4 regions of the Limnohabitans sp. 2KL-3 genome follow, and region 4 is predicted to be linked to each of the others. Evidence: predicted binding sites of a transcription regulator. Region 4 holds the regulator's gene; each other region holds the start of a gene.
What was found. Region 4 encodes sigma-54, which starts transcription at its own class of promoters, with help from an activator protein. Its sites were predicted from a motif close to TGGCANGNAANCTGCTTT; they were not measured.
Positions count from the first base shown of each region.

Region 1: a site for sigma-54 is predicted at 2,020-2,037, ahead of AMM41_RS20220 (transglutaminase family protein). Genes of this name have one in related genera too.
Region 2: a site for sigma-54 is predicted at 3,770-3,787, ahead of adh (aldehyde dehydrogenase). Genes of this name have one in related genera too.
Region 3: a site for sigma-54 is predicted at 2,174-2,191, ahead of AMM41_RS01900 (TorF family putative porin). Genes of this name have one in related genera too.

Region 1 is NZ_CXON01000028.1:12,492-20,081, reverse strand. Features, by position in the region: gene AMM41_RS20225 (DNA internalization-related competence protein ComEC/Rec2) at 1-1,760, opposite strand, end outside; gene AMM41_RS20220 (transglutaminase family protein) at 2,096-5,497, shown strand; gene AMM41_RS20215 (circularly permuted type 2 ATP-grasp protein) at 5,568-7,590, shown strand, end outside.
Region 2 is NZ_CXON01000001.1:192,559-200,148, reverse strand. Features, by position in the region: gene AMM41_RS00895 (PQQ-dependent sugar dehydrogenase) at 1-760, shown strand, start outside; gene AMM41_RS00890 (c-type cytochrome) at 849-1,172, shown strand; gene AMM41_RS00885 (TonB-dependent receptor family protein) at 1,356-3,545, shown strand; gene adh (aldehyde dehydrogenase) at 3,835-5,355, shown strand; gene AMM41_RS00875 (DUF779 domain-containing protein) at 5,429-5,806, shown strand; gene AMM41_RS00870 (BLUF domain-containing protein) at 5,907-6,323, shown strand; gene AMM41_RS00865 (alpha/beta fold hydrolase) at 6,333-7,220, opposite strand; gene AMM41_RS00860 (Bug family tripartite tricarboxylate transporter substrate binding protein) at 7,228-7,590, opposite strand, start outside.
Region 3 is NZ_CXON01000001.1:385,576-393,165, reverse strand. Features, by position in the region: gene AMM41_RS01905 (YifB family Mg chelatase-like AAA ATPase) at 498-2,030, opposite strand; gene AMM41_RS01900 (TorF family putative porin) at 2,229-2,978, shown strand; gene glnK (P-II family nitrogen regulator) at 3,007-3,345, shown strand; gene AMM41_RS01890 (ammonium transporter) at 3,369-4,913, shown strand; gene AMM41_RS01885 (SDR family NAD(P)-dependent oxidoreductase) at 5,029-5,838, shown strand; gene AMM41_RS01880 (SMP-30/gluconolactonase/LRE family protein) at 5,899-6,858, shown strand; gene glcE (glycolate oxidase subunit GlcE) at 7,145-7,590, shown strand, end outside.
Region 4 is NZ_CXON01000004.1:273,974-281,563, forward strand. Features, by position in the region: gene AMM41_RS08335 (LysR family transcriptional regulator) at 1-325, shown strand, start outside; gene AMM41_RS08340 (PsiF family protein) at 410-757, opposite strand; gene argS (arginine--tRNA ligase) at 945-2,654, shown strand; gene AMM41_RS08350 (SPOR domain-containing protein) at 2,666-3,328, shown strand; gene AMM41_RS08355 (thiol:disulfide interchange protein DsbA/DsbL) at 3,380-4,021, shown strand; gene lptA (lipopolysaccharide transport periplasmic protein LptA) at 4,149-4,796, shown strand; gene lptB (LPS export ABC transporter ATP-binding protein) at 4,793-5,551, shown strand; gene AMM41_RS08370 (RNA polymerase factor sigma-54) at 5,589-7,130, shown strand; gene AMM41_RS08375 (THUMP domain-containing class I SAM-dependent RNA methyltransferase) at 7,144-7,590, shown strand, end outside.

The DNA of each region.
Region 1 (7,590 bases), on a different contig from region 4:
ATCACAGGCCAAAGCAAGGGCAAGCACAACAATTTCCAGGACCAAGGCAACTTGAGCACGAGTCCCGCTGCGCCCAGCAAAGCCAACAGCGCCAAACCCCATGGCGGCTGGGCCACCGCGACACTGGCCAAGGGCCACGACGCCAACCATGCCAACACCTGAGCCATGGGCAACAAAGCCCAAGCGGCCAGGACCCAGGCCTCGGTCCAGACGACCCCCAGCATGGCCAAGGGCGTGACCACCAGGGTCACCCAAGGTATCGCCAGCAAATTGGCCAACAAGCCCACCACCGACACCTGACCAAAAAAAAGCAAGGTCAGTGGGGCCAAAGCCAGCGTGACCGTGGCTTGTTCGCGGCACAAAGCCACCAAACGCTGGAGCACAAAAAATCCCCAAATGGGTAATTTTTTTGCACTCAAACGGTGCGTGACTCCAGGATGCTCTGATTTGGTGCCCGGGCTCAGGCCCTGCGGTGCAGGTGACTGGGGAGGACCTTTTTGATCGGGTCCAGAAGCCATCAACACCCCCACCGCCACAAAACTCAACCAAAAACCCGGTTGCAACAAAGCCCAAGGGTCAAACGTCAAGACCACGGCCCCCGCCGTCCACCAAATCAGTGCACCCGACCATTGCCGGGCCAAGCTGTTGAGGCCCGCCACCACCAGCAGCATGAGCAATGTGCGCTGGGCCGGCACCCCCCAACCACTGAACAAAGCGTAAAAAGCCGCCAAGGCCAAACCCACCACAGCCCCCACATGCACAGCAGGCCAGCGCAAAGGACCTGAAAACCCCCACAGAGCCGACTTGCGCCAGCACCCCGCGACCAAGCCAGAGGCGATCCAGGCAAACATGGTCACATGCAAGCCCGAGATGCTCATCAGGTGCGAGACACCCGTGGCCCGAAACACATCCCAATCGCTGCGGTCAATCGCCGCCTGATCACCGGTGACCAGCGCAGCCACCACCCCTGCCCGCTTGGCGGCCTCGGCATCGCTGCCTGGGGGAGACAGATGGGTCAACAAGCGATCGCGCACCGCCTGACGCCAGCCCTCGATCGGGTGGGCCCAAGTGCTGGCCAAGCGCCGGGGAGCGGGGTCTTTGGCACGGGTTCGGACATAACCGGTGGCGCGGATGCCTTGTTCCCACAGCCACAGCTCGTAGTCAAAGCCTCGCGGGTTGAGGTGGCCGTGTGGCGCTTTCAAACGCACCCGAAAGCGCCAGCGCTCACCCGCTTTGACGGGCTCGGGCAGGGGCGACAGGTTCCAGCCACTGTCGTGCAGGCCCTCTTGGCCGTACCAGCCCAGATAAACCTGGGACGGCACTTGGGCATCCACCACCAGCGCATGGCTGGCACCTGTGGCCCCCGATCCGTCCACTTGCCAGGCTTGTTCAATCCGAAAACGAAAGCGCCAACCCAAGTCCTGGCGCTGCGGCATGGCCTGCACCACACCCACCACATCCAGATCCTGCCCCTCGAGGATCGGATCGATGGTGCTGACCCGCGTCCAAGCATGCAAGCCCGTCACGCCAAAAGCAGCCGCTGCCCACACCAAGGCCCAAGCCGCATGATGAACAGCCCACCCGGCTCTTTCATGGCCCAGCTTACGCCGCAGCACCACAGCGCCAGCCATCACGGCACACAAGCCCCCCGCATAAGCCTGCCAAGGCCACAAGACCGCTTGCTGCAAGGCCAATGCCACCCCCATGCACCAAGCGGCCAAGGCCCACCCCAAACTGCGGGCCCAGCCCATCGATGTCATGACGCCCACTCCGCACATGCCGCTGCTGAGCGTCTGGGCTCAGTGCTGGCTTGCCCTGGGTGCCGGGCGTTTTGAGGGGGTGCATGGCTGGGCCGTTCTGGCCCATGGCACCCCCTGCCCTGCTCGCTCATCTGCTCCGTCTTACCGTCACGCTTCATGGCAGCCTCCCTGATTTGGCTGGTGTTTGTGCTTGGCTTGTGGCGCTCTTGTATTGGAATGGCGTCTGCCCGGGTCTGCAGGGGCAGACAAAAGCCCATCCTGGCGCGTGTCTTGCTTGTTGTAACCGCCCAAGCTGCATTTGTCATGCGTGCAGCCCCTGTTGCGCCTTTAGAAATATGTCGATACACGTTGCCCTGCACCACGTCACCCACTACACCTACGACCGCCCCGTGCAGCTCGGCCCGCAAGTCATCCGATTGCGTCCTGCCCCGCACAGCCGCAGCCGCATCCTGAGCTACAGCCTCAAAGTCGAGCCCGAGGAGCACTTCATCAACTGGCAACAAGACGCCTTTGCCAATTACCAGGCCCGTCTGGTTTTCCCCCAAAAAACCACCTCGTTCAAAGTCACGGTGGATGTGGTCACCGAAATGGCCGTGTTCAACCCCTTCGACTTTTTTCTGGAACCCACAGCCGAAAAAGTGCCGTTCAAATACACGGACACCGTGCGAGAAGAGCTGCAGTCCTACTTGGTCAAGGAACACAAAACGCCCTTGTTCAAGAAATACCTGGCCAGCATGGACCGCAAGCGCCAGCGCACCATCGACTTTTTAGTGCAAATCAACCAGCGTCTGCACCAGGACATTCGCTACACCATCCGCATGGAGCCAGGGGTGCAGACGGCCGAAGAAACACTCACGCTCAAAAGCGGGTCTTGCCGGGACTCGGCCTGGCTCTTGGTGCAGCTGTTCCGTCACATGAACATCGCGGCCCGTTTTGTCTCGGGCTATTTGATCCAACTGGCACCGGATGTGAAATCGCTCGATGGCCCCAGCGGCACCGAAGTCGATTTCACCGACCTGCACGCCTGGTGCGAGGTGTATTTGCCCGGTGCAGGCTGGGTGGGGCTGGACCCCACTTCGGGTCTGCTGGCCGGTGAAGGCCACATTCCACTGGCCTGCACACCACAACCCTCGGCCGCCGCGCCCATCGAGGGCCTGATGGACAAGGCCGAGGTGACGTTTCACCATGACATGAGCGTCACCCGCATCCACGAGTCCCCCCGCGTGACCAAGCCCTACACCGAAGAACAATGGGACGCCGTGCTGCACTTGGGTGAGCAAGTGGACGCGCAATTGGTGGCCCAAGACGTGCGCCTGACCATGGGCGGCGAGCCCACTTTTGTGGCCACGCAGGACCGCGATGCGGCAGAGTGGAACACCGACGCCTTGGGCCCCACCAAACGGGGACTGGCCACCGAGTTGGTGCACAAACTGCGCCAGCAATACGGCCAAGGCGGTTTTTTGCACTTTGGCCAGGGCAAGTGGTACCCGGGCGAACAACTGCCGCGCTGGGCGCTGAGCATTTACTGGCGGGCCGACGGCACGCCCTGCTGGCAAGATCCTGCGGTCTTTGCCGATGAACGCGAACCCAGCGCCTACACCAGCGCCGATGCCCAGCGCTTCATGCAGGCCCTCACGTCACACCTGGGTTTGCCGGACGACACCGTGCTGCCCGGCTACGAAGACACCTGGTACTACCTGTGGCGCGAGCGCCGTTTGCCGGTGAACGTGGACCCGTTTGATGCGCGGCTGGACGACGAAATGGAGCGCAACCGCCTGCGCCGCATTTTCAGCCAAGGGTTGGACCAGGCCGTGGGCTATGTGCTGCCGCTGCAGCCCGTGGAGGTGCCCGAAGGCGCCCCGCTGCCCGCAGGCAGTGTTTCGCCATGGCAAACCGGCAACTGGTTTGTCCGCGAAGAGCGCCTGTATTTGATGCCCGGCGACTCCCCCATGGGCTGGCGCTTGCCGCTGGACTCGCTGCCTTGGGCCGCGCCGACCGAGCGCTGGCACATGATCGAGCAAGACCCCTTTGCCCCCAGAACGCCACTGCCCACCAGCACCCCCCTGAGCTTGCAATCGCGCAACCACACCGCCCCAACGGTCCGCACCGCGCCTGAAAAATTCAAGTCTGACCCCTCGGTGGTGCGCACCGCCCTGTGCGTAGAAGTGCGCGACCCCAACCGTGCCAACGGCCCCAAAGTCGAGGCCGATGCCCTGGCCAAAGGCGAAAAATCCGGCGTGCTGTACGTCTTCATGCCGCCTCTGGCGCGTCTGGAAGACTACCTGGCCCTGGTCAGCGCGGTGGAAGCCACGGCGCTGAAGCTGGGCATGAAAATCGTCCTGGAAGGCTACCCGCCCCCGCGCGACCCGCGCCTGAAACTGCTGCAGGTCACGCCCGACCCCGGCGTGATCGAAGTCAACATCCACCCGGCGCACAACTGGACCGAACTGGTCGAGCACACCGAGTTCTTGTACCAAGCCGCCTTTGAAACCCGCCTGTCGGCCGAAAAATTCATGACCGATGGCCGCCATACCGGCACGGGCGGGGGCAACCACATGGTGATGGGAGGCGCCACGCCTGACGACAGCCCGTTCTTGCGCCGCCCCGAACTGCTGGCCAGCCTGATCCTTTACTGGCACAACCACCCGAGCCTGAGCTATTTGTTCAGCGGCATGTTCATCGGCCCCACCAGCCAAGCCCCGCGTGTGGACGAAGCGCGAAACGACCAGGTCTATGAGCTGGAGATTGCGCTGCGCGTGATCACGCGCAACCGAAAAAAATACGGCACCGACATGGCCCCCTGGGTGGTGGACCGCACCCTGCGCAACATCTTGGTGGACGTGACCGGCAACACCCACCGCAGCGAGTTTTGCATCGACAAGATGTACTCGCCCGACAGCAGCACCGGGCGCTTGGGCCTGTTGGAATTGCGTGCCTTCGAAATGCCGCCCCACGCCCGCATGAGCATTGTTCAGCAATTGCTGCTCAGAGCGCTGGTGGCCCGCTTCTGGGACAAACCGTATTTGGCCCCCGTGAGCCGCTGGGGCACTGAGCTGCACGACCGCTTCATGCTGCCGCACTGGATCCACAAAGACTTTGACGACGTGCTGACCGAATTGGGCGACGCTGGTTTTCACTTCGACCCCACCTGGTTTGCACCGCATTTTGAATTTCGCTTCCCCTTGGTGGGCCAAATCCAGGTGGACGGCACGGTCGTCACCCTGCGCAATGCGCTGGAGCCCTGGCACGTCATGGGCGAAGAAAGCAGCGCGGGCGGAACGGCCCGCTATGTGGATTCATCGCTCGAACGCATCGAGGTGCATGTCAGCGGCATGAACCCCGCGCGCCACACCCTCACCGTCAACGGCAAACCTTTGCCCCTGCAAGCCACAGGCGTGGTCGGCGAGTACGTCGCCAGCGTGCGCTACAAAGCGTGGAATCCCCCTTCCTCATTGCACCCCAGCATCGGCATGCACGCCCCGCTGACGGTGGACTTGGTGGACACCTGGATGAAGCGCTCGTTGGGTGGCTGCCAATACCATGTGGTGCACCCCGGCGGGCGCAGTTACGACACCTTCCCGGTCAACGCCTATGAAGCCGAAAGCCGCCGCATGGCCCGCTTCTTCCGCATGGGACACACGCCCGGAACCATGAAGCACCTGCCCACGCTGGTGCCCAACGCTTCGCTGCACGCCAGTGCAGAGTTCCCCTACACCCTGGATTTGCGAAGGGTGTGAAACACACGCTGGGTAATGACGCTTGGAACTCACGCCTGCATGGCGGAGTTTGCAAGCGACAATGCATCCGATGAACGAGTTCTCTCACGCCAACCACCCTGCCTTGCCACCCCACGCCAACCAGTGGCTGGGTCTGCAGCAAGAATGCGCGCCCGCAGGGCACTGGGATGAAATGCGCGGGGCCTTGACGGAAGCTGGCGACAGCTCGTTGAACGGACGCGATGAACCCCCCAAGCCGCAAGCCACGCTAAGCAGCGCCTGGCTCAGCTTTGCAGCGCAGCAGGACATGGCCACCCTGCCCCCCAAGGGGGCAGCAGATGGCCCCCACGCAGTGGCCGACACCCACGATCTGAATACACGCATGCTCAACTTGCAAAGGCAAGTGCGCGACAACGGCATCACCTACAACGTGTACGCCGCAGCCGACCAACCCCAGCGGCCCTGGTCTCTGGACCTGTTTCCGCTGATGCTGGACCAAGCCGACTGGCAACAAATTGAATCGGGGGTGCTGCAGCGCATGCAGCTGCTCGAACGCATCATGGCCGACGCTTATGGGCCGCAACAACTGGTCCTCAAAGGCCAGTTGCCCGCCGCCCTGGTTCAGGGTCACCCCGCCTATTTGCCCGCCATGCAGGGCGTGCCTCCCGTGGGGGGGAGCTACTTGTCACTGGCCGCCTTTGACCTGGCACGCGGTGCAGACGGCTGCTGGTGGCTCTTGTCCCAGCGCACCCAGGCACCCTCGGGGCTGGGGTATTTGCTGGAAAACCGGCAAATCGTCTCGCGCCTGTTTCCACGGGCCTTTGAAGCTTTCCCGGTTCAACGCTTGGCCGAAACCTACCGCACGCTGATCGACGGCATCAAGGCCCGCAGCCCCGCCGGTGCCGGTGCCCACATCGCGCTGCTCACACCTGGCCCCTACAACGAAACCTATTTCGAGCACGCTTATCTGGCACGCTATTTGGGTTTGAGTCTGGTGCAAGGCAATGACTTGACAGTTCGCGATGAAAAGCTGTACCTCAAGACCTTGCAGGGGCTGCAGCCAGTGCACGGGCTCTTGAAACGCGTCGATGACGACTGGCTGGACCCGCTGGAGTTGCGTGCCGACTCCACCCTGGGCGTGCCCGGCTTGCTGCAAGCCGTGCGCAGCGGCCATGTGCTGGTGGCCAACACACCCGGCTCGGGATTTCTCGAATCGAATGCGCTGCTGGGCTTCATGCCCGCTTTGGCGCGTGATTTGCTGGGGCAAGCGCTGCAGTTGCCCGCCATCCCCAGCTGGTGGTGTGGTGAAGCGGCAGCGCTGCAAGACGTGCTGCCGCGCATTCAGGGCTGCGTGATCAAACCCACTTACCCCTACAACACGGACCGCCAAAGTTTTGAACCGGTGTTGGGCCACAGTCTGTCGCGTCAAGCGCAAAACGAATGGGCCGGGCGCATTTTGCGCGACCCCGATGCGCACACTTTGCAGTCGTGGCTGCCCTTGTCGCACCAACCGACTTGGCAAACCGACGCACAGGGCCAAGCCTGCATTCAATCGCGCCCCGTGGTGCTGCGGGTGTTTGCCGTGACCGATGCCCAGGGCGGCTGGCAGGTACTGCCCGGAGGTTTGGCCAGACTGGGCACCCGTGAAGGCATCGCATCGATGCAGCGCGGTGGCAGCAGCGCCGACGTGTGGGTGCAAAAGGCCTCCAGTGGCCCGACGCAGTCGCAGTCGCAGTCGCAGTCACAGTCACAGTCACAGTCACAGTCACAGTCACAGTCACAGTCGCAGTCGTCACCCATGCCATGGCGTCCTGCGCCAGCTCCGGTGGCCCCGCGGGACCTCAGCGCCATGGACACGCAGGCCGACGTCAGTGCCCTGCAAAGACAACGCTTGGTCACCAGTCGGGCTGCTGAAAACCTGTTCTGGATGGGCCGCTACACCGAGCGCACCGAAAACACCTTGCGCCTGGTGCGCTTGAGCCTGGAAATTTTGGGCAGCGAAAACCAAAACCTGCCCAGCCTGCTGAACTTCATCACCCGCATGGCCACCCGCCATGGCTTGGTGCGTGCCGGTGTGCCCGCCGCCACGCAGGCGCACCGGGTGTTTGAACGCT
Region 2 (7,590 bases), on a different contig from region 4:
GATCCCGACCGAGCACGAGTCTTACAACCACGGTGCCCGCACCTGCCGCGTCGGTCCTGACGGCAAGTTGTACATCACGCTGGGTCAGCCGTTCAACGTGCAGCCCGCTGACAAGGTCGACGAGTTCAACCGCCTGGGCATTGGCGGCATCGTGCGCATGGACCCCTTCAGTGGCGGTGACCGCGAGGTCTTCAGCATTGGTGGTCGCAACTCAGTGGGCCAAGACTTCAACCCCAAAGACGGCACCTTGTGGTGGACCGACAACCAGACCGATGGTCTGGGCAACGACGTCCCACCCGGTGAGTTGAACCGCTCCACCAAGAAGGGCGAGCACTTTGGTTACCCCTACTGGAATGGCAAGTTCAAGGTGGCGGGTTCCGCTGCTGCGCCTGACCTGAAAGACATGAAGCCACCAGCCAACGCCGTGTTCCCCCAGATCGAATTCCCGGCGCACCAAGCGCAGCTGGGCATGACCTTCTACACAGGCAAGCAATTCCCGGCCAAGTACCGTGGTGGCATTTTTGTCGCTTCGCATGGTTCGTGGAACCGCAGCCCCGCCAGCGGTGCGCTCATCAACTTTGTCTCGCTCAAGGCTGACGGCACTGCCGACAAGTCCGAGGTGTTTGCCGAAGGCTGGTTGAGCCCTGAAACCGGCACCTACATCGGTCGTCCAGTCGATGTGGCCGTCATGAAAGATGGCTCCATGCTGATCTCTGACGACTACGTTGGTGCGATCTACCGCGTGACCTACGGCAACTGATGCCGTGACCCCTGAAGGCACCCGCAGTCTGCGGGTGCCTTTTTTTCAAAGAGCGAAAAGGTTGAAGATGTTTTCAGCAAAAGCAAGAATGTTTCAGGGGCTGGGTGTGGTGCTGGCCCTGTGCTTGGGTCTGGCTTTTCAGGCCCAGGCGGCCGATGCCAAAGCCGGACAGGTCAAGGCCGGCATGTGCGTGACCTGTCATGGTGCCTTGGGTTTGTCCAGCATGCCCAATGCGCCGCACTTGGCCGGACAACCGGCCATCTACATCGAAGAGCAGCTCAAGCAATACCGCAGTGGCAAACGTGCCAATGAGGTCATGGCGGTCATGGCCAAGCCGTTGACCGACAAAGAAATTGAGAATCTGGCCGCTTGGTACGCCTCAATTCCGATCGAAGTCGGACAACCCCGTTGAGTCTCAAGGGCAAGCGGGCATATTTCATGCATTCAATTTCGGCAAGTCTTGTCTGTCACAAAAGAGGACAAAAGCCATGGTGGCCCAGGTCACCCAGTTTGGAACACACCATTTCGAGACCGCGCAATGGTGACATTGAGCGTCAACCCCACTGAACACCATACGATCATGAATGCAGTACACATGAACTATCCATCCCCCCGATCTGCGCAGCGGGCTTCTTCTCTCCAACTGGCCCCCGTGGCATGGGCCATTGCAATGTTGTGCGCTGCTGGCGCGCAAGCGCAATCGGTCCCTCCATCTGCCGCGCTGGCGGATGCTGGGGCTTTGTCGCCGATGGTCGTGACCGCAGAGCGAAGCGCTGGCGGTTTGTGGCGTGGGGCAGGTTCGGTCGATATGGTTGAAGGCGATGAGCTGCGCGACGGTCAAGCGCAAGTCAATCTGTCTGAAAGTTTGGGTCGTGTGCCCGGTTTGGTGATCCGCAATCGGCAAAACTACGCTCAGGACCTGCAAATCTCGGTGCGCGGCTACGGTGCCCGCGCCACCTTTGGAGTGCGCGGCGTGCGTCTGTTTGTCGACGGCATCCCGGCCAGTGCGCCGGATGGCTCGGGCCAGGCGGCCAATTTTCCTTTGGGCAGCGCTGACCGTGTCGAAGTGGTGCGTGGCCCGATGGCAGCGCTCTACGGCGCATCTTCGGGCGGTGCCTTGTTGCTCTACACCGAAGACGGGCAACAACCGTCGCAGTGGCGGACAGGTGTGGTTGCAGGGTCAGATGGTTTGTGGCGCGCCTCCACCCAAGTCACAGGCCAGACTGGCTCAGCGCAGGCCCCGGGATGGTCGTATGCGCTGGACGTGAGTGGCTTTGCCACCGATGGCACACGTCCTCAGTCCGCCGCCGACCGCAGTACAGCGAATATGAAACTCTCTCGCCCACACGACGGTGGGCGCACCGTGCTGGTGTTCAACCGGCACAGCAGTTTTGCGCTGGACCCGCAAGGTTTGGATCGCGCAGCGTTTGATGCCAACCCGGATCAAACCAATTCGGGCGCGCTGGATTACAACACTCGAAAAACAGTCTCGCAAACCCAATTGGGCTTGGCTTTCGAGCAAGCGTTAGGTCATGGTCACAAGCTGGAGCTGATGGCTTATGGCGGTCAACGCCAAGTGGTGCAGTTTCAATCCATCACGGCCGGGGCGCAGGCCGCACCAGGCAGTTCGGGGGCCGTGATTGATTTGGACCGTGACTATTGGGGCTGGAACGCCCGTTGGCGTCATGAACAAGACTGGCAAGGTGGTCGTTTGTCCGTCAGCGCGGGTGTCGCGTCAGACCACCAAAGCGACAGCCGTAAAGGCTATGAAAACTTTATGGGTGATGTTGTGGGTGTGCAGGGCAAACTCCGTCGTGACGAGATCAACCGCGCCCAGACACTCGATCCCTATGTCCAAACCGAATGGCGCACGCAAAACCTGACGCTCATGGGGGGCGTGCGCCAGACAAGCACGGACTACAAATCCACCGACCTTTACATCGTGGGTAACAACAAAGACGACAGTGGAACCAAGGACTTCAAAGCCACTTTGCCGGTGGTGGGTGCGCGCTGGCAGTGGAGCCCCGCCGTGCAAGCTTTCGCCAGCATCGGCAAGGGCTATGAGATTCCCACGCTCAACGAAGTGGCCTACCGCAGTGGCGGCGTCTCGGGCTTCAACACCGAACTCAACGCTGCCCGCAGCACCAGCGCCGAGCTGGGCTTGCGCGGTCGCGCCGACAAGTTGCGCTGGAGTGCGACCGCATTTGACATCCGCACCGACGACGAGATCGTGGTTCAAAACAACACTGGCGGACGAACCACGTTCCAAAATGCTGGACGCACCTTGCGCCAAGGCTTGGAGCTGGCCGGTGAATGGCGCACGGGCCCTGTGACGTTGACATCGGCCTACACCTGGATGCGGGCCAACTACAAAGACAGCTTCACGACATGCGTGGTGACTCTGTGCCCCAATGTGAACCAACCCGTGCAAGTGCCCGCAGGTAACCTGATTCCAGGCCTGCCCAAACATCAGCTTTTTGTGCAGACCGCTTGGGACACTGGCTGGGCTGGCAGTCGTGTGACGCTGGAGGCGCGCCATGCAGGGCGGGTCATGGTCAATGACCTGAACGACGATGCGGCAGCCTCCCACACTTTGTTCAACTTGGGCGTGCAGTTCAAGCAAGAACACGGGGACTGGACACTGCGCGAGTTTGTCCGAGTGGACAACATCACCGATCAAAAACATGCGGGTTCGGTGATCGTCAACGATGGCAACAAACGCTTTTTCGAGCCAGGTCCAGGTCGCAAGTTGTTGTTGGGCTTGGAGGCTCAGCGCAGGTTCTGAGTCAACGACGTCACTACCTACTTAAAAGCCCCTTTTCAGGGGCTTTTTTTTGGCCAACTTCGACCCCATTGAGTTGAGAGATTTTTTTGTGACGTTCACCTATGAAATCATTTGCCGTGCCACATTGACGCAGTGTCACAAGCGGGCGCATGGGCCGTGAACGCTCAGTTCAGAAGTTGCTTCACGTTGGCGCAAAAAGACAGGTTTTGGGCATGTTTCAGGGTTGGCACGGTTGCTGCGAAAAGAAAGGCACGTCAAGCAAGACGTTTAACCTTTTCAGGAAACTCTCATGATTTACGCAGCACCCGGCACCGCAGACGCCAAAGTTCAATACAAAGCCCGTTACGACAACTTCATCGGTGGCAAATTTGTGGCGCCGGTCAAAGGCCAATACTTCGATGTGATCACGCCCATCAGCGGCAAGGTGTACACACAGGCCGCACGCTCTGACGCCGCCGACATCGAGCTGGCGCTGGACGCCGCGCACGCCGCCGCCGACGCTTGGGGCAAGACCGATGCCGCCACCCGCGCCAACATCCTGCTCAAAATCGCCGACCGCATTGAAGCCAATCTGGAAATGTTGGCCTACGCCGAAACCGTGGACAACGGCAAAGCGATTCGCGAAACGCTCAACGCCGACATTCCACTGACGGTGGACCACTTCCGTTACTTCGCCGGTTGCCTGCGTGCGCAAGAAGGCGCGCTGTCCAACATCGACGAGAACACCGTGGCCTATCACTTCCAGGAACCCCTGGGCGTGGTCGGTCAGATCATTCCTTGGAACTTCCCCATCTTGATGGCGGCCTGGAAACTGGCCCCTGCCATTGGTGCGGGCAACTGCGTGGTTTTGAAGCCCGCCGAGTCCACCCCCATCTCGATCATGATCATGGCTGAGCTGATCGCCGACTTGTTGCCCCCTGGTGTGCTCAACATCGTCAACGGCTATGGCCGCGAAGCCGGCATGCCACTGGCCACCAGCAAGCGCATCGCCAAGATCGCCTTCACAGGTTCGACCTCCACAGGCCGTGTGATCGCCCAAGCCGCTGCCAACAACCTGATCCCCGCCACGCTCGAACTCGGCGGCAAGTCGCCCAACATTTTCTTTGCCGACATCATGGACAAAGACGACGGCTTCCTCGACAAAGCCATCGAAGGTTTGGTCTTGTTCGCGTTCAACCAAGGTGAGGTTTGCACCTGCCCATCGCGTGCCTTGATCCAAGAAAGCATCTACGACAAGTTCATGGAGCGTGTCTTGAAGCGCGTGGCCGCCATCAAACACCAAAACCCACTCGACACCGACAGCATGATGGGCGCACAAGCGTCCAAAGAGCAGCTGACCAAAATCTTGTCTTACCTGGACTTGGGCAAGCAAGAAGGCGCTGAAGTCTTGGCCGGCGGTGAACAAGCCCATTTGGGTGGTGACCTCGAAGGCGGCTACTACGTGCAGCCCACCTTGTTCAAAGGCCACAACAAAATGCGCATCTTCCAAGAAGAGATCTTTGGCCCCGTGTTGGCCGTGACCACCTTCAAGGACGAAGCCGAAGCCCTGGAAATCGCCAACGACACTTTGTATGGTTTGGGCGCTGGCGTGTGGAGCCGCAACGGCAACGTGGCCTACCGCATGGGTCGCGCCATCAAGGCCGGTCGTGTGTGGACCAACTGCTACCACGCTTACCCCGCACACGCTGCGTTTGGTGGCTACAAAGAGTCCGGCATCGGCCGCGAAACCCACAAGGTCATGCTCGACCACTACCAGCAAACCAAGAACCTCTTGGTCAGCTACAGCGAGAGCAAACTGGGTTTCTTCTGATCGATTGAATCGGTCATCCTCACAGGGGCGGAGCAATCCGCCCCTTTTTGTCTTGGCATGTCAGGAGATGAACATGGTTGAACGTGTGGTGGTCACGCCCGAAGCGCTGGCCTTGATCGATGAACTCAAAGCCCAATACGGCGAACTGATGTTTCACCAAAGCGGCGGCTGCTGCGACAACAGCGCTGCCAATTGTTATTTGCCCACCGACCTGACGATTGGGCCTTACGACGTGTTGTTGGGCCATGTGGGTGGGGTGCCGTTTTATATCAGCAAATCGCAGTACGAGTATTGGAAACACACGCAGTTGATCCTGGATGTGATCGAAGGCTCGGGCGGCACCTTTTCGCTGGAAGGCAACACCGGCAAAGCGTTTCACACCCGCTCGCGCCTGTTCACCGACGAAGAGTGGGCCGCCATCGAGCCGCAGGTGATACGCGATTTGGCCTGAGTCGTATTCGCCCTTGGTATGCAAATGTGTAAGAGCCAGCGTTTTGTAAGGCAGGCATCAAGACCGTCGACAAAAATACCCGGTTGGTCTTGGAGCCCCTATGTTGGAACGCTTGGTTTATCGCTCAAAAGCCACCCACAAATTGGGCAGCTTGCATTTGTTCAATTTGCTGGTGCAGTGCCGCAAGCGCAACCTGAGCTTGGGCATCACGGGGCATTTGCTCTACACCGAGGAAATTTTTGTTCAGTGCATCGAAGGCCCCTCTGGCTCGATCGATGCTTTGTGGAAAAGCCTCCAACGCGATGAGCGGCACCACAACGTAGAACTGCTAGGGCGAGGCCCCATCACCGACCGGCAGTTTGTAGATTGGGCCATGGCCTTTTCTTCCTATGCGCACTACGACAAATACGACATTCCCGGTTTTTTCCCGGTAGATGAGGCGGGCATGGGTGAGGCTGCCCAGCGCTGTTTTGAGCTGGCACTTGAGTTGACCCGATGCCATGCGCTATCCGATTGAGGAAGGACGTCACGCTCCTGCGTGGCTGGTCTGAGCCACTGGCAAGCCGCCAAGCTGGTTCAAAAATGCCAAGCTTCTTTGGTTGAATTCAGCCGGATTGTCCCGAGCAGCACCATGTCCGGCGCTGCTGATGCGTCCGGTGTGTGCCTGTGTCATCACACGGCAAAGGTTGTTGTAGACGGCCTCGTGAATGGCCGGGGTCTGATCACCCGCCAGCAACAGAGTGGGTGTGCGGATGGCCCGAATGTCATCGGGCGTGATCATGGGAAATTCGTCGCTGGAGAGTGTCAGCATGCGGATGGACGCTGCGTTTTGCAAACGCCGATCGATGGCAGCATGGGGCAATTGACGCATGGTCTGGGCACCCACGATGCCGCCCGTCAGCAGCAGTGCGCCGCGCTCGGTGTCACCCGACAGGAAGGCTTGTCGGGCGGGCTCTCGCACTTCGCGCTCGAATGTGGCCAGGGCCATGCGACCGGCTTCGCTGCGCTCGGCCCAGCGCAGCATGGGCGGCTCCAACAAGACCATGGCCCGCACGCGGGAAGGGTGCCGATGGGCCAGCGCCAAGGCGGTGAAGGCCCCGTAGGACGAACCCACCAGCACCGCCGATGGAATGCCCCAGGCATCGAGCAATTGCAGGAGGTCGTCGGCCTCGACCAGGGCCGAATGGTCAGGCTGAGCTTGGTTGTTTCGGTTGGGCCAGTTGTAGCGGCGGCTGTAGGCAATGCAGCGAAATTGCGACGTGAATGCGGACCATTGGGGTGCCCAGGTTCGCCAGTCGCCCAAGACCCCATGCAAAAACACCAAGGGTGGCCCAGACCCCGCCTCGACATGGTGAAACTCCAGCCCGTTGGACAAAACGGTTCGCTGCGGGGTTTCTTGTTCAATATCCTGCATGGGTAACTTACTCCAGCTTCATGCCTGTGGCCAGTTCCCGGTAGCGGGCATCTTCGGCCAGCAAAAAGCGCCCGAACTCGGCCGGTGGCGCAAACGGGACCGAGGTGTCACCGGACTTGGCACGGCGTTCAACGTAGGCCGCATCCGTCAGGACGGCTTTGACCGCCTGGCTCAGGCGGTTCACCACAGCGGGCGGCAAACCGGATGGCCCTGCAATACCGGCCCAAATCTCGGTCACCACGCCTTCAAACCCGGGTGTTTCGCCCAAGGTGGGCAAATCGCTGGCTTGGGGTACTCGTTTGTCAGACAACACGCCAAGCCATGTCAATTTGCCTGCCTTCACATGGTGCAGAACACCGGGTAAGGCCAC
Region 3 (7,590 bases), on a different contig from region 4:
AAGCCTCGCAGACCACCCACAATCGCCCCGAGGGCGGGGCTCCCACAAACTGCAAGGCATCTCCCTCGTAGGAGCGACGCCCCCGTCGCGAAAAGCCTCGCAAACCACCCCCAATCGCCCCGAGGGCGGGGCTCCCACAAACTGCAGGGCATCCCCCTTGTAGGAGCGACGCCCCCGTCGCGAAAAGCCCCGCAAACCACCCACAATCGCCCCGAGGGCGGGGCTCCCACAAACTGCAAGGCATCTCCCTTGTAGGAGCGACGCCCCCGTCGCGAAAAGCCTCGCAGACCACCCACAATCGCCCCGAGGGCGGGGCTCCCACAAACTGCAGAGCATCTCCCTTGTAGGAGCGACGCCCCCGTCGCGAAAAGCCTCGCAAACCACCCCCAATCGCCCCGAGGGCGGGGCTCCCACAAACTGCAAGGCATCTCCCTTGTAGGAGCGACGCCCCCGTCGCGAAAAGTCTCGCAGACTTCAAACATCACAGGGCCGGATCATCAGTGCTCTTTGAGCACCCGCCGGTATTGCACCGCTTCGGCCACATGCGCTGCCTCGATGGTGCTGCTGCCCGCCAGGTCGGCGATGGTGCGGGCGACTTTCAGGCTGCGGTGCACACTGCGTCCGCTCCAGCCCAGTTTGGCGGCGGCTTTTTGCAGCAAAGCGGTGGCTCGCTCGTCCAGCTGGGCTTGGGCGTCAATGGCTTGGCCTTGCAGGTCGGCGTTGGCGCAGCCTTGGCGGGCCAAGGCCCGTTGGCGTGCCGCCAGACTGCGGGCAGCAATCGCCTCGGTGCTTTCACCGGGCGGCGCGTTCAGCAGGTCTTGTGCGGGCAGGCTGGGCACCTCGATGTGCAAATCGATGCGGTCGAGCAAGGGGCCGCTGAGCTTGCCCTGGTAGCGGCTGACCTGGTCGGGCGAACAGCGACAGGCCCGCGTGGTGCTGCCCAAATAGCCGCAAGGGCAGGGGTTCATGGCCGCAATCAACTGAAAACGCGCCGGAAACTCTGCCCGCCGGGCAGCCCGGGCGATGGTGATGGTGCCGGTTTCCAGGGGCTCGCGCAGGGCCTCCAGGGCCGCACGGGGAAATTCGGGCAACTCGTCCAGAAACAGCACGCCGTGGTGCGCCAGCGAAATTTCCCCCGGTCGGGGTGGGGAGCCACCCCCCACCAAAGCCACTGCACTGGCCGAGTGGTGCGGTTGTGCGGTGGGGCGCTGCGCCCAGCGGCTCAGGTCAAAGCGCCCGGCCAAGCTGGCAATGGCCGCTGATTCCAAGGCGTCTTCAATCGCCATGGGTGGCAACAAACCCGCAAATCGCTGTGCCAGCATGGACTTGCCCGAGCCTGGCGGACCCACCATGAGCAGTGAGTGGCCTCCGGCGGCGGCGATCTCCAGCACCCGTTTGATGCCCGCTTGACCTTTGACATCGGCCAGGTCGGCATAACGAGGAGGGGCGCTGGGTGTGGTGGCGGCCATGCGGGACCATCCTTCGCTGGGCACAGGCGGGGTGTCGTTGGAGGGGGGCAAAAACTGTTGCACCACATCCAGCAGGTGACGGGCCCTGAACACTTCGGTGTCGGGCACCAAAGCCGCTTCTTCGGCGCTGCCCGGGGGCAACACCAGCCGCGTGCGCACCTGTTGCTGGCGCAGCACCAGGCTCATCGCCAAGGCGCCACGCACCGGGCGCAACTCACCCGACAGCGACAACTCGCCCGCAAACTCGTGACCGGCCAGTTTAGTGGCATCGATTTGCCCGCTGGCCGCCAAGATGCCCAAAGCGATGGGCAAATCCAGTCGCCCCGAGTCTTTGGGCAAATCAGCCGGGGCCAGGTTGACCGTGATGCGTTGGTTGTGCGGAAAGTCCAAGCCGCTGTTTTGCAGGGCCGAGCGCACGCGCTCGCGTGCCTCTTTGACCTCGACGTCCGCCAAACCGACCAGTGTGAAGCTGGGCAGGCCATTGGCCATGTGCACCTCCACGGTCACGGCGGGCGCTTGCAGGCCGATCAAGGCGCGGCTATGCACCAAACTGAGACTCATATTCCCTCCCTGCCCCATGCTGGTGCATGGTGTGTGTTCTGGCACGCCGTCAGTGCGTGCGCTTCTTGTTGAAATGCCATTCAAACATGCACTGTGGGCAAATGCACTGGTAAATCCCCGGGTATGAGCGACGCCGCATGGGTTGGCACGCTCTGTGCATAGATGGCTTGTCTTTTCTTCACTTTATTGGAGTTCCTCATGAAAAAAATCCTTGTTCCTACTTTGATCGCCCTGGCTTTGGGCGGCGTGAGCGGTCTGACCCAAGCCCAAACAGCGGCTCCCGAGAGCAGCCTGTCCTACAACGTCGGTGCGACCACCGATTACCGTTACCGTGGCATTTCTCAGTCGCGTCTCAAGCCTGCTGTGCAAGGCGGCATCGACTACGCTGACAAGAGCGGTTTTTATGTGGGTGCTTGGGGTTCGAGCATCAAGTGGGTCAAGGATGCGGGTGGCGACACCAACATGGAATTGGACCTGTATGCCGGTTACAAGGGGGCTGTGGGCGATGTGGCGTATGACGTGGGTTTCTTGCGCTATCAGTACTCGGGTAACAAACTGGCTCAAGTGCCAACTTTTGCAAACGCCAACACCAATGAGATTTATGCAGCGGGCACCATGGGTCCTGTGACCTTGAAGTATTCGCACGCCATCTCCAACATCTTCAGTTTCATCGACAGCAAAAACAGCTATTACGTGGACCTGAGCGGCACGTTTGATTTGGGCAGCGGCTTGAGCTTGGTGCCACATGTGGGCTACCAGTCCATCAAAAACAGCAGCAATTGGTCGTACACCGATTACTCGCTGACATTGGGCAAAGACTTGGGCAATGGCTTGTCGGCCACAGCCGCCTTGGTGGCAACCGACGCTGACAAAACCTTGTACGTCACCCCCGCAGGCAAGTTCACAGGCAAGACAGGTGTTGTTGTCGGCCTGAAATACGCCTTCTGATCGCCGTTCAACCCAACAAGGAGCCATCATGAAACTGGTGACCGCCATCATCAAACCCTTCAAGCTGGACGAGGTGCGTGAAGCACTGTCGGGCATCGGCGTGCAGGGCATCACCGTGACCGAAGTCAAGGGCTTTGGTCGTCAAAAGGGCCACACCGAGCTGTACCGTGGCGCGGAATACGTGGTCGACTTTTTGCCCAAAGTGAAGATCGAAGCCGCTGTGTCCAACGACCTCGTCGATCGTGTGATCGAAGCCATCGAGTCGGGTGCCCGCACCGGCAAGATCGGTGACGGCAAGATCTTTGTGTACGACCTCGAACAAGTGGTTCGCATCCGCACCGGTGAAACCGGCGGCGAAGCCCTCTGATCAAGAAGAAAGAGAGTCAAACAATGAAAAAGTTACTCGCTACTTTGGCCTTGGGCCTGAGTTTGGGTTTCGGTGTGTTCGGTACGGCTTCTGTCGCCACCGCACAAACCGCCCCCGCAACCGTCCCCGCCGCCGTGACGGCACCTGCTGCTGATGCCAAGGCCGATGCGGCACCTGCCCCTGCAGCGCCTGCTGCCGCTGCACCCGCAGCAGCCGAAGCCGCGCCTGTGCTCGTGCCCAACAAGGCCGACACGGGCTGGATGATGCTGTCCACGATCCTGGTGATCTTGATGGTCATTCCTGGTTTGGCCCTGTTCTATGGCGGCTTGGTGCGCAGCAAAAACATGCTGTCGGTGCTGATGCAGGTGGTGGTCACCTTCTCCATGATCACCGTGCTGTGGTTCATCTACGGTTACAGCCTGGCCTTCACCGAGGGCAATGCCTTCATTGGGGGTTTTGACCGCCTGTTCATGAAGGGCATTTGGGACAACGTCGCGGGCACATTTGCCAACGCCGCCACCTTCAGCAAGGGTGTGGTGATTCCTGAAATCTCGTTCGCCGCCTTCCAGGCCACGTTCGCAGGCATCACTTGTGCCCTGATCGTGGGTGCATTCGCTGAGCGCATCAAGTTCTCTGCTGTGCTCGCCTTCATGGTGTTGTGGTTCACTTTCAGCTACCTGCCTGTGGCGCACATGGTCTGGTTCTGGATGGGTCCTGACGCCTACACGACCAAAGAAGTGGCCGAAGAGATGACTTCCAAAGCCGGTTTGCTGTGGCAGTGGGGCGCTTTGGACTTCGCTGGCGGAACCGTGGTGCACATCAACGCCGCTGTGGCTGGCTTGGTGGGTGCCTTCATGGTGGGCAAGCGCGTGGGTTATGGCCGTGAATCCATGGCCCCTCACAGCCTGACATTGACCATGGTCGGTGCCTCCTTGCTGTGGGTGGGTTGGTTCGGTTTCAACGCGGGTTCTGCTCTGGAAGCCAACGGCTTCGCTGCCCTGGCCTTCATCAACACCTTGATCGCGACAGCCGGTGCTGTGTTGGCCTGGTGTGTGGGTGAAGCGCTGATGCGTGGCAAAGCCTCCATGTTGGGTGCCGCCTCGGGTGCCGTGGCCGGTTTGGTGGCCATCACACCAGCAGCGGGCAACGTGGGTCTGGGTGGTGCTTTGATCATCGGCTTCATTGCAGGTTTTGCTTGCCTTTGGGGCGTGAATGGTCTGAAGAAGATGCTGGGTGCAGACGACTCCTTGGACGTGTTCGGTGTGCACGGTGTCGGCGGCATTGTGGGTGCCTTGTTGACCGGTGTGTTCAATTCGCCCGCCTTGGGTGGCCCCAGCGCCATGGGCGACTGGGTCACACTGACCATGGTCACGCCTGATGCTTATTCCATCGCCTCACAAGTGTGGATCCAGGCCAAAGCGGTGCTGCTGACCATTGTCTGGTCGGGTGTGGTCTCGGTTGTCGCCTTCAAGATTGTTGACCTGACCATTGGTCTGCGCGTCACCGAAGAAGAAGAGCGCGAAGGTCTGGACATCTCCTCGCACGGCGAGTCGGCTTACCACGGCTGATCTGGCAAGTTGAATGCTTAGGGTGGTTTGCCACCTCCCATCTTCCCAAGCCCGTTGCACCCTGTGCACGGGCTTTTTTGCTATGGTGTTGGCTTTGACGCACAGAGGTAGACGCATGACATGGGCAGATCGAAAAGTGGCTGTGGTGACGGGCGGTGCCCGAGGCATAGGTCTGGCCATTGGCCAGTGGTTTCTGGCCAACGGACACCAGGTCGTGCTGCTCGACGTGGATTCCACCACGCTGGACGCCACGCAAAAGCAACTGAGCAGGTCAGGCGACGTGCTGTGCCTGCACACCGATGTGTCGCAGCCAGACCAAGTCCAAGCCGCTGCCGACCAAGTCATGGCGCGTTTTGGCCGTGTGGACGCGCTGGTCAACAACGCGGGCGTGGCGGTGTTCAAGCCCGCACTCGACACCCATTTTGATGAATGGCGTCATGTGCTCTCGACCAACCTGGATGGCGCGTTTTTGTGCACGCAGGCGTTTGGCACCATCATGGCGAGCCAGCGCAGCGGGGCCGTGGTCAACATCGCGTCCATCTCGGGTCTGCGCGCCAGCACCTTGCGCTTGGCCTATGGCACCAGCAAGGCTGCATTGATCCACCTGACCAAGCAGTACGCCGCCGAATTGGGCAATTACGGTGTGCGCGTCAACGCGATCTGCCCCGGCCCGGTCGAGACCGAGATGGCCAAGCTGGTGCACAGCGCTGCCATCCGCGCCGACTACTACGACACCATCCCGCTGGGTCGCTACGGCAGCACCGAAGAGATGGCCAACACCGTGGGCTTTTTGTGCAGCCCCCAGGCCAGTTACATCAACGGCCAATCCATCGCGGTCGATGGCGGCTTTGACGCCTCGGGCGTGGGCCTGCCCACCCTTCGCCGCACCACGGCCGAGCTGCAAACCGTGGGCCAAGTCGATTGATCGGGTTACCTAACGCCCTCAGGGCATGCAAACAGGGCCGCTGAGGGCACAATGCCCCGCATGAACCCTTGGACCCGCATCACCCCCGAACCCGACGCCTTGGGCGAATCGCCCTTTTGGCACCCGCAAGAGCAGCGCCTGTATTGGGTGGACATCCCCGGCAGACGCATCGCCCGCGTCCAGCTCGATGGCCTGCAGACCCGTGGCGCGGTCGAGTACTGGGCCATGGGCGAAGAACCCGGCTGCATTGCCCCTGTGCAAGGCGATGACCCAGGTGGCGGCCTGGTCGTGGCCCTGCGCGATGGCATTTATCTGGCGAGGCAGTGGGGTGGTGACTTGCAGCCGCTGGCCGCTGCGCCTTACGACACAGCCAAGCTGCGCTTCAACGACGGCAAGTGCGACGCCCAAGGCCGATTTTGGGCAGGCAGCCTGTACGAACCCAAAGACCAGGCGCTGGGCGTGTTGTACAAGCTGGACGAGCAAGGCCTACAGGCCATGATGGGCGGTGAGAAGGGCGGTGTGGTGACCGCCAATGGCCTGGCCTGGTCACCCGATGGCCAAACCGCTTATTGGGCCGACACGGCCGCGCACCAGATTCGCGCTTTTGACTTTGATCTGGCCTCCGGCCAGCTGTCTGCCGGGCGCGTGTTCCACCAAATGCCCCCCAAACCCGCAGGCTGGGTCTGGGGCCAGCCCACACCCCCTGCGGAATATGGCGGCCGCCCTGATGGTGCGGCGGTGGACAGCGAAGGCTGTTACTGGTCTGCCCAATACGAAGGCCATCGCTTGCTGCGCCTGTCGCCCTCAGGCGAAGTGTTGGCCGAAGTGGCCACGCCCGTGCCTTGCCCCACGATGCCCTGCTTTGGTGGGCCCGACCTGAAAACCCTGTTCATCACCACCTCCCGCCAAGGCCGCAGCCCGCAAGAGCTGGCGCAGTACCCGGCGGCAGGGTGTGTGTTTGCGACGCGGGTGGCGGTGGCGGGTTTGCCTGTGAATGGGTTTGCGGTCCGGCCCCGCTAAAAACTGGCGGATTTGGGTATCGAACCTCTGCCAGCAAGAGGGGTGCAAATCACCCATGAACTCATTGATCGTCTGCGGGATCAGTCAGGCATTTGATGCGGTGCATGTCTGGTGCACTTGCAAGCGGGACGATGGCCACGTCAACATTTGAACAATGCTTCAAATTGACCCTTTGCCGCAACTGCCTCTGCAGCGCCCACAAAGGCCAGATGCCGCAATTTCCCACAACCCCATCGTTCAAAAAATTCACGCGCCCTCACGGGGCCGGGCGTTACCATCTTGGCCCATGGATGCTCAACTCAATTCACTCATCGACGCCGTGCGTGCCGCCGCTGCCCAAGGCCGCACCTTGCGTTTGCGCGGCGGTGGCAGCAAAGATTTCTGGGGCCAGAGCCTCACGGGCGAGGTGCTGGACACCCGGGCTTACCAGGGCATCGTCAGTTACGAGCCCAGCGAGCTGGTGGTGACGGCCCGCTGTGGCACGCCCTTGGCCGAACTGGAAGCTGCCTTAGCGGAGAAAGGCCAGTGCCTGGCATTTGAGCCGCCGCATTTTGGCACCGGCGCGACAGTAGGCGGTATGGTGGCTGCTGGTTTGAGCGGCCCGGCACGCGCAACCGCTGGCGCTGTGCGCGACTATGTCTTGGGTGCGCGTTTTATCAACGGCTTGGGCGAGCACCTGACCTTCGGCGGTCAGGTCATGAAAAACGTGGCCGGTTACGACGTGAGCCGCCT
Region 4 (7,590 bases):
CTGGGCCTTTCGCACCCCCACGGACATCGGCCACGAGGTGACGCACCTTCGGCCAGGCGGCCCCCTCGACTGCTCGGATGGACAGGTGCTGCACGACTGGTGCCTGGCCGGCTACGGCATTGCCTGGCGCAGCACTTGGGAGGTGGAAAGCGAAATTCATTCCGGGCAATTGGTGGCGGTGCTGGAAGACTTTGCCGCACCACCCAACGGGATTTTTGTGGTGTTTCCGCAGCGCAAACACTTGCCCTTGCGCGTGCGCTTGTGGATTGACCACCTCAAACACCACTACGCACAACCGGGTTACTGGCAAGCGGCCAAGGTTTAGCGCTCGGTCAAGGCTTTGGGGGCGTGGGCGTGGGCGACGCCCAATCGCCCACGGGGTGAGCTCCCACAGGAGCTCGCTTTCGGATTACTTCTTGAGGCATTCCGACATGAAGGCCTTGCGCTCATCGCCTTTTTTGCCAGCAGCGTCTGCGTTGCAGGTCTTCATTTTGTTTTGCTGCTTTTCTTGCTTGCTGGCGCTCAGGCAGTCTTTCATGAAAGCTTTGCGCTCATCGCCTTTTTTGCCTTCGGCTTCTTTGTTGCAAGTGGCCATTTTGCTTTGTTGAGCTGTTTTTTCAGCCGCAGGCGCAGACGCTGCGGGGGTTGGGGCGGCCGCGGCAGGGGCTGCAGCAGCGGGTTTGACGGGGTCGGCAGCGAAAGCCGAGCCGCAAACCAAGGCAAAACCCAAAGCAGTGATAGAAATGGTGTGGCGCATGTGTGAACTCCCAATAAATGATGCAAGGACAAAAAACACCGCACAGAACTGTGCAGTTCTCAGATTAACGCGCCATGGTGACCACCCGGCGACAGCAGTTGTGACCAACTGTAATTGCGGCCCCTCAAAACACGCACAGGGCCTGTTCAAAGCCAGTCATGCCCCCATCCCCGTAAAATCGCGCCCTATGCTTTCTGCCAAACAACATTTGCTCGCGGCCTTGGCCACTGAGCTCGACAAACTCCAACCCGGCGCAGGCGCACGGGCGGCCTTTGAATCCCCCAAGGTCGCCGCCCACGGCGACCTGGCCTGCACCGCTGCCATGCAGCTGGCCAAGGCCCTCAAACAAAACCCCCGGCAACTGGGTGAAACGCTGCGAGCCGCCTTGCTGACCACCCCCGCCTTTGAGCGTTGGGTGGACGCCATCGAGCTGGCGGGGCCGGGCTTCATCAACATCCGCCTCAAAGACACCGCCAAACAAGCCGTGGTGCACGAAGTCTTGCAAGCGGCCGACTGCTTTGGTCAGCAGCCCGCACAAGCGGGCAAGGTGCTGGTCGAATTCGTTTCGGCCAACCCCACAGGCCCACTGCATGTGGGCCACGGCCGCCAGGCCGCACTGGGCGACGCCATCTGCAACTTGCTGGCCACACAAGGCCAGCAGGTCTACCGCGAGTTCTACTACAACGACGCAGGCGTGCAGATTGGCACGCTGGCCAAGAGCACGCACATGCGGGCGCAGGGCGTCAAACCCGGTGATGCCACTTGGCCCACCGACCCCGACAACCCCGAAAGCAAGGCTTTCTACAACGGCGACTACATCCAGGACATTGCCAACGACTTTCTAGCGGGCAAAACCGTGCAGTCCGACGACCGCAGCTGCACGGCCAGCGGCAATGTGAACGACCTGGACGGCATGCGCGAGTTCGCCGTGGCCTATTTGCGCCGCGAACAAGACCTGGACTTGAAGGCATTTGACGTGCGCTTTGACAACTACTACCTGGAGTCGAGCCTGTACACCAGCGGCAAGGTCGACGCCGCCGTGCAAAAACTCAAGGACGCAGGCAAAACCTACGAACAAGACGGTGCCCTGTGGCTCAAATCGACCGATTACGGCGACGACAAAGACCGCGTCATGCGCAAGGGCGACGGCACCTACACCTACTTTGTGCCCGATGTGGCGTACCACATCGCCAAATGGGAGCGAGGCTTTTCGCGCGTGGTGAACATCCAGGGCACCGACCACCACGGCACCATTGCCCGCGTGCGTGCGGGCTTGCAAGCGGCCAACGTGGGCATTCCCGAGGGCTATCCCGACTACGTGCTGCACACCATGGTGCGCGTGATGCGCGGCGGTGAAGAGGTCAAGATCTCCAAGCGTGCGGGCAGCTACGTCACCCTGCGCGACCTGATCGAGTGGACCAGCAAAGACGCGGTGCGGTTCTTTTTGCTCTCGCGCAAGCCCGACACCGAATACATCTTCGACATCGACCTGGCGCTGGCGCAAAACAACGACAACCCGGTGTACTACGTGCAATACGCCCACGCCCGCATCTGCTCGGTGCTGGCAGCCTGGAAAGAAAAAGACGGTGGTGACACCGCCAGCCTGACGCACGCCGACCTTTCGGCCCTGCAAAGCCCGCAAGCCCACGCGCTGATGCTGGCCCTGGCCAAGTACCCCGAGATGTTGACCTCGGCCGCCAACGACTTCGCGCCGCACGACGTGACCTTCTATTTGCGCGACCTGGCCTCGCAGTACCACAGCTACTACGACGCCGAGCGCATTTTGGTCGACGACGAAGCGGTTAAAAAAGCACGTCTGGCACTGGTGGCGGCCACCGCTCAGGTGCTGCGCAATGGTTTGAAGGTTTTGGGCGTGTCTGCCCCCCAAAAAATGTGAATGGATTTGCCATGATTGCTCAATCTCAACGCGGCGGTACTTTTCTGGGTTTCATCATCGGATTGGTCCTGGGCTTGTCCGTGGCCATGGCTGTGGCCATTTACGTGACCAAGGTGCCCACACCGTTTTCCAACAAAAACCAACCACGCACCAGCGACCAGGACGTGCAGGAAACGCGCAAAAACAAGGACTGGAACCCCAACAGCGTGTTGCAGCCCAAAGCCGCCGAAGAGATTGCGCCCCTGCCTGAAACCAAAGCACCTGTGGTGGACGACCAGCCCAAAGACAAGCTGGCCGAAAAACCTGCCGACAAAGCTCCCGCAGACACGCCCAAAGCCGAGCCCCGCCCTGCCGCCGTGACTGCCGACCCCCTGGGTGATCTGGCCAAAGCCAAAACCACCTTGAGCACCCCCGTCACCAAAGCCAGTGCCAATGAACCTTTTGACTACTTGGTCCAGGCCGGGGCCTACCGCACCAGTGCCGACGCCGATGCGCAAAAAGCCAAACTCGCCATGTTGGGCATGGATGCCAAAGTGTCTGAGCGCGATCAAGGCGGACGCATCGTTTACCGCGTCCGGATGGGGCCTTTTGAAGACAAAAATGCTGCAGAACGCGCACGGGCCAAAATGGATGCCAACGGCATTGACAACACGCTTGTGCGATTGCAGCGTTGACATGACATGAACACCAGCGCCCAAAGGGTCGCTGAAACCCAAGGAGCCTTGATGAAACGTCGCTTTTTTTCCACCGCCTTGCTGTCCACAGCCGCGTTCTTGGGCAGCTTGCCTGCCTGGGCGCAGCAAGCTTTCAAATCGGGCAAGGACTACATCACGCTCGACAAGCCATTGGCCACCGATGCGGGTGCCGGCAAAATTGAAGTGCTTGAATTCTTCTGGTACAGCTGCCCTCACTGCAACGCTTTTGAGCCCCAATTTGCGCAATGGGCAAAAAATGCCCCCAAAGACGTGGCCGTGCGTCGCATTCCAGTGGCCTTTCGCGAAGACTTCGCCCCGCAACAACGCCTTTACTTCACGCTCGAGGCCATGGATTTGGTTGAAAAAATGCATGTGCGCGTGTTCACCGCCATCCACGGCGAAAAACTCATGCTGAACACCGACGCGGCGGTGCTGTCCTGGATTGAAAAGCAAGGCATCGACAAAGCCAAGTTCAATGAAATTTACAAATCATTTGGCGTGGCGACCAAATGCAAACGGGCGGTGCAACTGCAAAACGACTTCAAAATCGAAGGCGTGCCCTCTTTGGGCGTAGCGGGTCGCTATTACGTTGATGGCACCTTGGCTGGCAGCATGGACCGCGCCCTGAAGGTGGCCGAATCCCTCATCGCCCAAACCCGCACGGCACGCTGAGGCCGCCCCCAGCCTGAGGATGGGTGCTCGCACAGCATCCATCCCGGGTTTTTCTTGGGCCACGGGCGTGCTGGCAGCCGATCGTCAAGGCTTGGGCCTACAATCGAACGATTGTCCAGCAAGATTCATGCCCTCCACATTCCACACCCCTTTTTTGACCGTCGTCTTGAGCGCCATGCTCATGGGCCTGGGCGGGTTGAGCCTGCCTGCATGGGCTGAGAAAGCTGACCGCGACAAGCCCATGCACATTGAAGCCGACAGCATGCGGCACGACGACAACAAACAACTGACGCAATTCAACGGCCAAGTGGTCGCCACCAAAGGCACCCTGGTGTTGCGGGCCGACCGCATGGAAGTTCAGCAAGACAGCCAAGGCAAACAAGTGGCCCGCTTGTGGGCGGCCCCCAATGAACGGGTGTTCTTTCGTCAAAAACGCGAAGGTCTGGAGGAATTCACCGAAGGCGAGGCCGAAACCCTCACCTATGACAACCAAGCCGATGTGGTCACCCTGGTCAAACGCGCCGAAGTGCGCATGCTTCGTGGCACCGTGGTGGCAGACCAAATTCAGGGGCAAACCATTGTGTTCAACAACACCACCGAAGTGATTCAGGTGGATGGCCGGACACAAGACAGCCCGAACGCCCGGGACCAGCGTGTGCGGGCCACCTTGACGCCTCGTCAAAACCCATCGGCCCCTGCGGCCGCTCCAGCCCAGACCGCACCGCGTCCCGTTTTGCGCAACAGCCCTGGCCTTGCCACGCCATCCAAACCATGAGCCAGGCCCCGTTCACCAGCCGCCTGGAAGCCCGGCACCTCAAAAAAGCTTACGGCAGTCGCAAAGTGGTGCACGACGTGTCGGTGCAAGTCGACAAAGGTGAAGTGGTCGGTTTGCTGGGCCCCAATGGCGCAGGCAAAACCACTTCGTTTTACATGATCGTGGGCTTGGTCAGCGCCGACGGGGGGCAAATTCTGATCGATGGGCAAGACGTCACGCGCATGCCGATTCACAAGCGCTCACGCATGGGCTTGTCTTATTTGCCACAAGAAGCCTCGATTTTTAGAAAACTGTCCGTGGCCGACAACGTGCGGGCCATTCTTGAGCTGCAAACCGATGGCCAAGGCCGCCCTTTGGCCCATGCCGAAATCGAAAAACGCCTGAGCGAACTGCTGGCCGATTTGCGGGTGGACCACCTGCGCGACTCCCCCTCGGTGGCGCTGTCGGGCGGCGAGCGCCGCCGCGTCGAAATTGCCCGCGCCTTGGCCACCGACCCGCGCTTTATTTTGCTGGATGAGCCTTTTGCCGGCATCGACCCGATCGCCGTGATCGAGATCCAGCGCATCATCGCCTTCCTCAAGCAACGCGGCATTGGCGTGCTCATCACCGACCACAATGTGCGCGAGACCCTGGGCATTTGCGATCACGCGTTCATCATCAGTGAAGGCCGCGTGCTGGCCGAAGGCACACCCGAGGAAATCGTGGCCAATGCCGATGTGCGCCGGGTGTACCTGGGCGAACACTTCCGCATGTGATGCACCCATCCCAACGCCTTGACACGAAAGCACAGCCATGAAGCCCGGCCTGTCGCTGCGCATGTCCCAGCACTTGGCGCTCACGCCCCAGCTGCAACAATCGATCCGCCTGCTGCAACTGTCCACGCTGGAGCTGTCGCAAGAGGTGGACCAGATGCTGGACGAGAACCCGTTTCTTGAACGCACCGAGGAAGAAGCGCCTGCCGAAGCCTTTGGTCTGGACCAGGCCGACACCCACGTCAGTTTGGGCGACCGCGTGAGCGAAAGCGCCAGCAGCGCCAGCAGCAGCGAGGACAACGCCAACGAAGCCCGTGACGAAGCCGTGACCGATGTGGCCGAAAGCTGGGACGGCGACGGCAGCGTGGACATGCGCCCCGACGACAGCGAATGGGGCGGCGACGCCACCCCACGCCAAAACAACGGCGAAGAAACCGCCGACGCCATCGACCTGGCCGGCAGCAGCGGCTCTCTGACCGACTTTTTGCACCGCCAGGCCTTGTCGTTGCGCTTGTCCGAGATTGACCGCGCTGCGCTGCGCTTTTTGATCGAGTCGCTCAACGACGATGGCTACCTGACCGACACCCTGCCCGAACTGGCCGCCAGCCTGGCCGGCACTGACGACCTTGAACAAATCGACGAGCTGGTGCACCGATTCACGGTGGCGCTGGGCTTGCTGCAATCGCTCGAACCCGTGGGCGTGGGTGCACGCGACTTGGCCGAATGCCTGCGCATCCAGGTCAAAGCCTGTCTGCAGGACTCCCCCGACGACGAAGTGGCCCAAGCGGCACTGGCCATCTGCGCCCAGCCGCTGGACATGCTGGCCAAGCGCGACTACAAGCGTTTGGCGCTGGCCTGTGGCTTGAGCGAAGCCGTGGTCAAAGCCGCCATTCCCTTCATTGCCCGGCTTGAACCCAAACCGGGCCGGCCCTTTGTGCAGGCCGAGCGCAACATCATCATTCCCGATGTGCTGGTGGTCAACACCAGCAAAACCGGCACACCCAAATTTCGAATCCAGCTCAACCCCGACGTGATGCCCAAGCTGCGTGTACACGACATCTATGCCAACGCCCTGCGCGGCGGCAAGGGCGACAGCCACGCGGGCTTGCAGCAACGTCTGCAAGAAGCCCGCTGGTTCATCAAGAACATCCAGCAGCGCTTTGACACCATCTTGCGCGTGTCCACCGCCATCGTCGAGCGACAAAAGAACTTTTTGACGCACGGCGCTCTGGCCATGCGCCCACTGGTGCTGCGCGAAATTGCCGACGAGCTGGGCATGCACGAGTCCACCATCAGCCGTGTGACCACGGCCAAATACATGTCCACGCCGCAAGGCACGTTTGAGTTGAAGTATTTCTTTGGCTCGGGCCTGGGCACCGACAGCGGCAGCGCCGCGTCGAGCACCGCCGTGCGGGCGCTCATCAAGCAGTTTGTTGCGGCTGAAAAACCCGCCAAACCCCTGTCGGACAACCAAATTTCCGAGATGCTGAAAGAGCAAGGCATCGACTGCGCACGTCGCACGGTGGCCAAGTACCGCGAAGCCCTGAAGATCGCGCCCGCCAACCTGCGCAAAACCCTTTGAGAAGACTTTCCCCGTGAATTCATTGAACCTGTTCATGCCCTGCGCCGCTGGCGTTGAGGGCTTTTTGGCCGACGAGGTCCACGCCATCACCGGCCTCACGGGCCACGACCTGATGACCGGGCGCGGCGGCGTGATGGCCCGCGCCTCGTGGCGCGACGCCCTGCGCATCAACCTGCACAGCCGCCTGACCCAGCGCGTGCTGGTGCAGCTGTCGGTCACCGATTACCGCAACGAAAACGACCTGTACCGCGCAGCCAGCGAAGTGGCTTGGGAAATCTGGTTCACGCCCAAGCAAACCTTCAAGATCGACATCACGGCGCAGCACAGCCCACTGACCAGCCTGAACTTTGCGGCGCTCAAAATCAAAGACGCGGTAGCCGACCGCTTTCGCGCCAAGCGCGGCGAGCGTCCCAGCGTCGACACCAGCTGGCCCGACGTGCGCATCTACGCGCACCTGACC